DNA from 3 places in the Planococcus massiliensis genome. Region 1 is predicted to be linked to each of the others. Evidence: riboswitches for the same ligand, from Rfam matches in the RefSeq annotation. Region 1 holds a riboswitch; each other region holds the start of a gene.
What was found. Region 1 has a riboswitch for S-adenosylmethionine ahead of BN1080_RS14200 (bifunctional homocysteine S-methyltransferase/methylenetetrahydrofolate reductase). Riboswitches for the same ligand answer to the same signal wherever they lie in the genome.
Positions count from the first base shown of each region.

Region 2: linked by a shared signal. The riboswitch ahead of BN1080_RS13440 (5-methyltetrahydropteroyltriglutamate--homocysteine S-methyltransferase) and the one ahead of BN1080_RS14200 (bifunctional homocysteine S-methyltransferase/methylenetetrahydrofolate reductase) in region 1 are both predicted to bind S-adenosylmethionine.
Region 3: linked by a shared signal. The riboswitch ahead of BN1080_RS03430 (O-acetylhomoserine aminocarboxypropyltransferase/cysteine synthase family protein) and the one ahead of BN1080_RS14200 (bifunctional homocysteine S-methyltransferase/methylenetetrahydrofolate reductase) in region 1 are both predicted to bind S-adenosylmethionine.

Region 1 is NZ_CCXS01000001.1:2,864,365-2,867,623, reverse strand. Features, by position in the region: gene BN1080_RS14215 (hypothetical protein) at 1-180, shown strand, start outside; gene BN1080_RS14210 (YehS family protein) at 343-861, shown strand; gene BN1080_RS14205 (hypothetical protein) at 1,055-1,480, opposite strand; SAM riboswitch class I at 1,669-1,773, shown strand; gene BN1080_RS14200 (bifunctional homocysteine S-methyltransferase/methylenetetrahydrofolate reductase) at 1,846-3,259, shown strand, end outside.
Region 2 is NZ_CCXS01000001.1:2,691,018-2,694,276, forward strand. Features, by position in the region: gene BN1080_RS13430 (YitT family protein) at 233-1,108, shown strand; gene BN1080_RS13435 (Ltp family lipoprotein) at 1,160-1,567, opposite strand; SAM riboswitch class I at 1,769-1,869, shown strand; gene BN1080_RS13440 (5-methyltetrahydropteroyltriglutamate--homocysteine S-methyltransferase) at 1,986-3,113, shown strand; gene BN1080_RS13445 (NADH-dependent flavin oxidoreductase) at 3,174-3,259, opposite strand, start outside.
Region 3 is NZ_CCXS01000001.1:674,882-678,140, reverse strand. Features, by position in the region: gene metX (homoserine O-acetyltransferase MetX) at 1-681, opposite strand, end outside; gene BN1080_RS03430 (O-acetylhomoserine aminocarboxypropyltransferase/cysteine synthase family protein) at 694-1,983, opposite strand; SAM riboswitch class I at 2,086-2,197, opposite strand; gene BN1080_RS03425 (glycerol-3-phosphate acyltransferase) at 2,331-2,969, shown strand; SAM riboswitch class I at 3,070-3,185, shown strand.

The DNA.
Region 1 (3,259 bases):
ACAGAGAAGAACTCGGACAGCAAATTGCTGTCAACGGAATACCACGGATTTTCACAGAAGCTGCTGTTCAAATGTTCTTGCGGCAATAACTTTGAAAAAACTTTTACGAAGTTCAACAAAAGCAATCAGCGCAAATGCGATACGTGCCAACCGCCGAAAGCGCCGCGCGGCGAAGCATAAAAAAGAGGCGCCTTTTCCAATACTGGAAAAGGCGTTTTGGTTTTTGATAAAGTAAGGAATAGAAAAGCGAACTCACGGTATCCGTTGCGGCGACGCGCGAGTCAAGTGAAGGGTGCCAATTGCTTTCTTAGATGAATGAGAACGGACAATGGAGGGTGACTGATGGACAATAACGATATTCTGATTAGGCTGCGCTACGCACTTGATATTAAAAATAATGATATGGTAAAGATTTTCAAGGAAGGCGGCATTGAGCTGTCGAAAGAGGATGTACTGAAAGTGTTGACGAAGACGCCGGAAAGCGAAGACGATGACATGGACAGCGTCTGGGATGCACCGGAAAACGAAGACCATATTCGCGTTGACAACCGGATGCTGGAATCTTTCTTGAACGGGTTGATCATCTTCAAGCGGGGACGCCAGGAGCCGAAACCGGGGCAGCCAGCCACACCGCCGATGAGCAACGAACCGGCAAACAACTTATTGTTGAAGAAAGTGAAAATCGCCTTGCAGCTGACGAGTGAAGATATGCTGGAATTGCTTGCACTTGCTGGGGTCACCGTGTCGAAAAGCGAAATGAGCGGCATCTTGCGAAAGCAAGGCCACAAGAATTACAGCGTCTGCGGCGACCGCTATGCCCGCAATTTCCTAAAAGGCTTGGCAATCAAATATAGAAAATGACTCGTGGTCCGCTTCTTTAATTGGAGGCGGATTTTTGATTTAGAGGATGGGAATTGGAGAGTTGGGAGTATTCGGGGTGAAGTTGGGAGTATTCGAACGAAAGTCGAGCGTATTTCAGAAAAAGTTGGGCATAAACGAAAATGGCTTCCCGCTCGAAAGCAAAAAAACTGGACAGCCTGTTGCTGTCCAGTTTTTATTGCCACGGATAGGTGGCGAGCAGTTTGGCGCTGAGCACCATAAAATCTTCTTTTGGCGACGCTGCTTTTTTCTGTTTCAGCAAGTCGTTGCCGGCTGCAAAAAGCGCTTCCGTCGTCGGGTAGGAAAGCGTTTCTTCAGATTCGATGAACGCCACAGAGTTGTCGGTATAGCGGAACAGGAAATTTTGGTAACGGGTTTCGCTTGCCGGATGAAAACTCGACGGAATGGTGTAGTCGATGTCAGCAGTGAGCACGCCGACGCGTTCATAGATGGCAAGCGGGCCAGCACTTTTCGCCATTTGCTGTTCGGCGCCTTCCACTAAGGCGTTTGGATCTTTAGCAATCGAAGGAAAGAGGCGGTTCTCGAGCAACACGAAATAATTGCGCGGATCGTTGACGTCAAGCAGGTATTTTTCAGACATTCAGAAATTCCTCCTAAAAGCGGTGATTGATTCCCATGATAGCGGAAATGTGCGAAAAGGGGAACGGAGAGAAACCGGGACGGTAAATGTCTTTCTTAACAGAAAGTTCGTTTATTTCTGTCAAAGCGCCTTGATTTTCCATCCTGAACCAGTTACCCTTATAAAAAGCCAAAATTGAATAACGTGAATTCTTATCGAGAGAAGTCGAGGGACTGGCCCTATGACGCTTCAGCAACCAGCCGAAAGGTCAGGTGCTAAATCCAGCAGGCAAGCGATTGCCTGAGAGATGAAAAGGAACGAGTGTGAACTCATAAAGCCTTCTTTTTCATGGAGGGCTTTTTTTCTATATATAGGAGGCAGAGAATATGGGATTATTAGAGGAATTAAAAACGAGGATTCTGACGGCAGACGGGGCAATGGGAACGCTTTTGTATTCATACGGGATCGAATACTGCAACGAGGAATTGAATTTGCAGCGGCCGGACATTATTGAAAAGATCCACGAAGAATACATCCAGGCAGGTGCGGATATCATTCAGACGAACACTTACGGCGGCAACGCATTGAAGCTTGCGCGCTACGGGCTGGAACATCAAGTGAAGGAAATCAACGAAGCGGCGATTGAAATTGCGAAACGGGCGGCTGCACCAGGCGGCCAATTTGTCTTCGGGACGATTGGCGGCATCCGGGGCATTCGGCGGAGCGATGCAGCGCTCGATGAAATCATCGCGATGGTGGACCAGCAATCCGGTTATTTGCTTGCCGGGAATCCGGATGCGCTATTGCTTGAGACGTATTATGACTTTGAAGAATTGGCAGCGACCGTTACGCATTTGCGGAAACGGACAGATGTTCCGCTGATTGCGCAAGTATCGATGCATGAACCGGGAATTCTGCAGAACGGCATGGCGCTGAATGAGGCCCTCCATCAACTCGAAGGTCTGGGCGCCGATATTGTCGGCGTGAATTGCCGCTTAGGCCCTCACCATACCATTCAGGCCCTTGAAGGAGTGGAATTGCCGAAAAAAGCTTTTCTTTCGGCTTACCCGAATGCGAGTTTATTGGATTTGGAGAATGGCCGCGTCGTCTACGAATCGGAAGCCGATTATTTCGGACGCGCCGGTTTGCTCTTAAGAGAAGAAGGGGCGCGCTTGATCGGCGGCTGCTGCGGCACGACACCGAAGCATATTGAAGCGTTGAAAAAGCAGATTGGCCATTTGGAGCCGATTACGGTAAAAGAAGTGGAAACGAAAAAGCCGATTGTCATCCGGGAAGCGGAATTATCCAATGAAGTGCCGCTCCATGAAAAAGCGAAGACGGAACGGACGATCATCGTAGAGCTCGATACGCCGAAGCATCTCGACACGACAAAGTTTTTGGAAGGCTCAAAAGCGTTGAATGCAGCGGGCGTCGACGCTGTCACCATGGCGGATAATTCACTGGCATCGCCGCGGGTCAGCAACCTTGCGATGGGTTCGATCTTGAAGCATCAGGAACAGATTCGGCCGCTTGCACACATTACGTGCCGCGACCGGAATTTGATCGGACTGCAATCGCATTTGATGGGATTGGATGCACTGGGCATCCGTGATATCCTGGCAATAACAGGAGACCCGACGAAGGTCGGGGATTTCCCAGGAGCGACAAGTGTCTATGATGTTTCCAGCCTGGAATTGATTCAATTGATCAAAAAGCTCAACGATGGAATTTCTTTTTCAGGAAAGCCACTGCAAAAGAAAGCGAGCTTTTCAGTAGCAGCGGCATTCAATCCGAATGTGC
Region 2 (3,259 bases), 170 kb from region 1:
AATTTAGGAAGCAAGGTGTTCAGGTATGGAGAAAGTCTAACTACTTCCCAGGTCAATTATACATGCCTAACGCCTTAAATAAAACAGAATTTTCTGTTTATAAAAAGAAAGATTGCGATTTTTCATGTCCTGCTATTTCCCCATTTTCTCTGTTAAAATAAGATAAAAAAGTTTATATTTAATAGTTAGAGTAAAAGATATTCAAGAAATTGCTGGAAAGAAGGAATAGTATATGAGTGCAATACCCCAAAAACGTAAAATGAGCATCGGAAGAATCATCAAAAAAGCATTGCCGATCATCATCGGTGCCTTTATCACAGCCTATGGACTTGAAGCTGTATTAATTCCAAACAATGTCTCAGACGGCGGCGTCACAGGCCTCAGCATCGTCGGCTCGCAATTATTCGGTTTGCCGCTTGGCTTGCTGATCGCTGTCCTCAACATTCCGTTCGTCTATCTCGGCTATAAACAGATCGGGAAAAGCTTTGCCATCTACTCCATTACCGGCATTGCTTCCTTAGCTTATGCGACAACCGTCATGCACCACATTCCAACCATCATCGAAGGCGATACGCTGCTCGTCACAGTTATCGGAGGAATCATCATCGGTTTCGGAATGGGCCTTGCTTTGCGGAATGGCGGCGCTTTAGACGGAATCGATATGCTCGCTGTATTGCTTGCTCGCAAACTGCCGTTCGGTACGAGTGACATGATTTTATTCTTAAATTTATTTGTCTTTATCGTCGTTTCGTTCGTTTTCGGACTGCAAGGGGCTTTCCTTTCCGGAATCGCCTATTTTATCGCTTCCAAAGTCATCCACTTGGTTGAAGAAGGCTTCAGCGGCTCGAAAACGTATAAAATCATTTCACAAGAACCCGATCTTCTTGTGCAGACGATTTACGACCGCCTTGGCCGAAATGCCACTTACAGCTTGGTAAAAGGTGCTTATACAAACGATCAGTATAAAGAAATTACTTGCATTATCAACCGTTTAGAAGACAGCAAAATGAAAGAAATCATCTACGAAATCGACAAAAATGCATTCGTAGCGGTTTATGACGTCGCTGAAGTCAGAGGCGGAAACTTTAAAAAACGGGATATCCATTAATCCTCTCCTCATAAAAGACGCTAAACTCCCTAAAAACCGGGAGCTCAGCGTCTATTTTTTATCCTCTATGGAATCTACTGCATATGCGGCATCTTCCTCGCCATGGCCTTCAACCACTAATTGGTCAATCAACCCACTCTCTGAAAAAGGCGAGTATTTCAAGAAATTCTTTGCGCGAGCGACTGCCTGCTGCTGCGAAGGTGTCTCCATTTTTTTCATTTGCGCTTTCAATCTATTGATTTTTTCATTAGACTCGCTGTTCGCCGCTTCCAACATTTCCACTTCTGCTGCCAAATCTTTAGTCGCCACTTCGAGCTTTTCCTGCTTTTTTTGATTTTCGATTGTAGAACTATGGGCTGGGGATTGTAAGAACCCGATGCCTCCGCCGACTGCAAACGCAATGGCGACAGCCAATAGATACTTCCATTTTGTTTTAAAGAATGCCGTTTGTTTCTCCATCTTCGATTCCCTCTTTTTCTTCTTTCTCTCCACTTATTGTAGTATAACCGGGTGGTTACAGGCAGCATTTTTAGACGCCTCACGCTCTGCTGATGTTCGCTTCATCCATTTAGAAAAATAAATTTTCCAAATATCCTTGCATTTCCTTCCGAACTGGCCTATAGTTATAAACATCAAATCACAACAAACTGAATAATCGATTTCTTATCAAGAGAGACGGAGGGATTTGGCCCTACGATGTCTCAGCAACCGCCCACGGGCAAGGTGCTAATTCCAATAGGCGAGAGCCTAGAAGATGAGAAGAACAGATTTCCTGGCGGGAGCTTTCTTCTTTATTGAAGAGGGCTCTTTTTCATTTGCATGAGAGCCCTGTAAAACAAGCTTGACCCAAACTAAAAACAGAAAGCAGGAATTCCACATGACAAACCCAATTACCGAAACACCGAAAACTTTAGTTAATGCTCCGTTCAAAGCAGATCACGTCGGCAGCCTCCTCCGTCCGGACAGCATCCACCAAGCACGAAAAGAATTTAAAGAAGGCATTATCACAGCGGAACAGCTGCGGGAAGTGGAAACGACTGAAATCAAACGCATCGTCGACAAACAAATTGAAGTCGGTTTAAAGGCTGTGACTGATGGCGAATTCCGCCGAACATTCTGGCACACTGATTTCATGGCCCATATCAACGGTTTTGAAGGCTATACGCCGGAAACGGGCTACCGATTCAAAAATGTTGAAACGGAAGCATATGATGTGCGGAATATCGGCAAAATTTCCTTTAACGACAATCACCCTTTTATCAAAGACTTTACCGAGTTCAAAGAAATTGTCGGCGGCCGTGCAATCCCGAAACTGACAATTCCAAGTCCGAACCAATTCTTCAATGAAGGCATCCGTGACAAAAATCTCTATCCGGATCTTGAAGACTACGCGACAGACGTGATCCAAGCTTACCGCGATGCTTTTAAAACGTTCTATGATTTAGGCGCCCGTTATATTCAAATTGACGATGTCTATATTGCCGGCTTATCGTCTCCGGATATCCCGTTCAACGACGGCCAGTATAGCCGCGAATACTTGATCGATCTTGCACTTCGCGTCGCAAACGGCGTCCTTGAAGGCAAACCGGAAGACCTTACCGTAACGACCCATCTGTGCCGAGGCAACTACCAGTCCGACTGGGCATTTGAAGGAAGCTACGCGCTGATCGCCCCGACCCTATTCGCCAAAGAACAAGTGGACGGCTTCTTTCTGGAATACGATGACGACCGCTCCGGCAGTTTCCAACCGCTTGAACACATTCCCGCTGGCGGGCCAAAAGTGGTGCTTGGTGTCTTTACTTCGAAAAACGGCGAACTCGAAGACAAAGAAATCATTAAAGCACGTGTAGCAGAAGCGGCCAAATATGTCCCGCTTGAGCAGCTATGCATCAGTCCGCAATGTGGATTTGCCTCAACCCACCACGGCAATATCCTCACTGAACAGCAGCAATGGGACAAGCTTCGCTATATCGTCGAAATATCTGAAGAGATTTTCGGAAAATAAATAAAAGAGGCAAGCGCTGAGAAAATGGCGCTTGCCTCTTGTTTTGAAAGTTATCAAAAATTAAACGTTCACTTCTTCTTCGATTTCGACCATTTTGTACATCGACATCAACTGCCAAAGCGGTCCCGGGATATCGAGCTTGCCTT
Region 3 (3,259 bases), 2.2 Mb from region 1:
GTGCCCAAAAGGTTTTCGGCCAAAGCGCTGATTGAACATTTCGCTGCTGCGGTATGTCACCATTCCGGCCATTCTCGCCACTTCAAAGCCTTTTATATCAGATGACTGTCTATAATAGCCGTTCTTAAAATGCGGATCGTTTTCAATCGCTTGAATGCCGATGTAATTGAAGGCGATGCCGTAGGCACTATAATAGGGGGTTACCGCAAGCGGAAAAATAATGTCCACAAATTCCGGATGGGATCTTCCCCATTCCAAGGTTTTCATGCCGCCAAGCGAGCCTCCAATAACTGCAGCCAAATGTGAAATCCCGAGTTCTTTCAACGCTTGATATTCCGCTTGGACCATGTCTTTTATCGTAATCGCCGGGAAAGCGGAACGATAAGCCTTCCCTGTTTTGGGATTGGTGGACAAGGGGCCGGTAGAGCCGTTGCAGCCCCCTAGCACATTGAACGTGATGACTTGGAAAACATTGGTGTCCACGGCATTTCCTGATCCGATCAATCCGGACCACCAGCCTGGAAGATCTGCGGTCCCTACTGCATGCTGATCTCCCGTCAACGCATGGCAAACGAGAACAACAGGACCGCCTTCGTTGCCGGTTCGTTCAAAGGCAAGCTCTGCATTTTCCAAGACTTCTCCAGATTCAAGAACCAAATTGCCGATGGATACACTGGTCATCCGTTTCCCCTCCTAGACGTTTTCAAGCACTGCCGATTTAATGGCCTGCTCCAGATCAGCGATTAAATCTTCCGGATCTTCAAGCCCGACCGACAAGCGGATCAATTCTTCTGTGACCCCTGCCCCCTCCAATTCTTCTTTGTTCAATTGCTGGTGGGTAGTAGATGCCGGATGGATTATCAGCGATTTCGCATCGCCGACGTTTGCTACATGCGACCACAATCCGACGCCATCAATCACTTTGCGACCGGCTTCACGGCCGCCTTTGACTCCGAAACTCACGATTGAACCATAGCCGTCTTTCAGATATTTTTTCGCCAGCTGATGGGATGGATGATTTTCAAAGCCGATGTAATTAACCCATTCGACTTGTGGATGCTGCTGAAGATATTCGGCAACTACCCGTGCATTGCTATTATGGCGCGGAATTCGCAAATGCAGGGTTTCAAGTCCCTGCAAGAAAGCGTGGGCGCTTTCCGGGCTTAGTGAAGGACCGAAATCGCGCAGCAATTGGACACGCAGCTTCGTCGCAAATGAAGCGCCTTCTGCATCAATGCCGTAGCGGATGCCATGGTAGCTTTCATCCGGCTCCGTGTAATTCGGGAATTTCGGATTGTTCCAGTTGAACTTTCCGCCGTCTACCACAACCCCGCCAATGGTCGTTCCATGGCCGCCAATCCATTTCGTCGCGGAATGGATGACGACATCTGCACCAAAAGCGATCGGATTGCTGCCGTACGGAGAAGCGAACGTATTGTCGATCAATAAAGGAATTTGGTTTTCGTGGGCGATTTCCGCCACTTTTTCCACATCAAATACATTCAAGCTTGGGTTTCCGATAATTTCACCGAAGATCGCTTTGGTTTTATCCGTGATGGCTGCACGGAAGTTTTCCGGATCTGTTCCATCCGCAAATTTCACTTTGATGCCGTAGCGCGGAAGTGTGTTGGAGAATAAGCTTACCGTACCGCCGTATAGATTGCTGTCAGCCAAAATTTCATCGCCCGCCTCAGCGACGTTTAAAATAGAAAATGCAATGGCCGCCATCCCGGAAGACAAGGCAACAGCTGCTGTCCCCCCTTCCAGCAAAGCGACGCGCTGTTCAAAAACGTCTACCGTCGGATTCATAATGCGCGAATAGATATTTCCGGTTTCTTTTAAACCGAAGAGATTTTGGGCATGCTCTGAACTTTTGAATACATAAGAAGTGGTTTTGTGGATGGCTACGCCTCTCGCGCCTGTCGTTGGATCGGGTTCCTGTCCGCCGTGCAATAAAAGCGTTTCGGGTTTGAAATTTGTCATTTTTATTCCTCCTAGTTTTTATTGATGAAAACCGAAGACGAGGAGGGAATAGAAAAAAGCCCTCTTCGTTAAGAAGAGGGCCGTCATATACGGAAATACCTCCTCTCATCTGCCAGACCGTTGCCGATCTGTAGGATTTAGCACCTTTCCAAGCAATTGCTTGGTGGTTGCCGGGCATCATAGGGCCTATTCCCTCCGCCTCTCTTGATAAGAGTATTCAGATTTAGTTTTTCATCTTGTTTAGCAGTATAAAAACATCGTCTACATTTGTCAAGCGGATAATTCAAAAAATTTTGAAACCTCCACTTCTCTTTAAACGTTTAATACTTTATAGAGGAGATGATGAGATGATTCTTTGGTTTACCTGCACTCTTATAATTGGTTATTTAATTGGTTCACTCCACGGATCCTCCATCGCACAGCTGATTTCAGGGATCAATGTCAAAAAAGAAGGCGTAAAAAACTCCGGCGCTTCCAACGCGGCAATTGTTCTCGGTTGGAAATTCGGCGCACTTGTCGCTTTGATCGACATTTCCAAAGGAATCGCCGCTGTCTTGGGGTTAAAGATTCTATTAAATCAGTTCAATTTATCTGGCGAATTGGCCTGGACATTGCTGTTTGTTATGAGCGCGGCTGTCGTCATCGGCCACAACTTCCCGTTCTATATGAACTTTGACGGCGGAAAAGGCACTGCGTCCATTATTGGCGTCATGCTTGCACTGGATTGGAAACTGGGGCTTGCCGGCGGATTGCTGCTGGTCGCTTGCGCTTTAGCAACAGATTATTTGGTCGTTGGCGTTCTCGTCCTGTATGGCATGCTGTTCGCCATCGCCTATTTTCCAGCAGACGGCATTTGGCCGCTTCTCACAGCCTTCGGACTTTTTGCCATGGCTTTCTGGAAACACATCGAAAACATTAAACGAATCAAAAACGGAACAGAAAGCAAAGTTTCTTCTGTCTTCCGCAAGAAAGCCGGGCCGGTTTAATGGCCGGCTTTTTAAATTTTAAATTATTTTTAAAAAGTTTCTTGACTTTTCTGCGTTGACGCACTAAAGTGAGAATTACAAATCGAATAGATACATCACTTTCTTATCCAGAGAAACCGAGGGACAGGCCCTATGACGTTTCGGCAGCGGATTCGCTTTTAGCGAAAACTGTGCTAATTCCTGCAAATGCATATATGTGCATTTGGAAGATGAGAATTGAGATGGTTTCAGTACGGAGCCCTCTTTTTTCTTATGGACAGGAAAAAAGAGGGCTCTTTTTGTTTTATTCT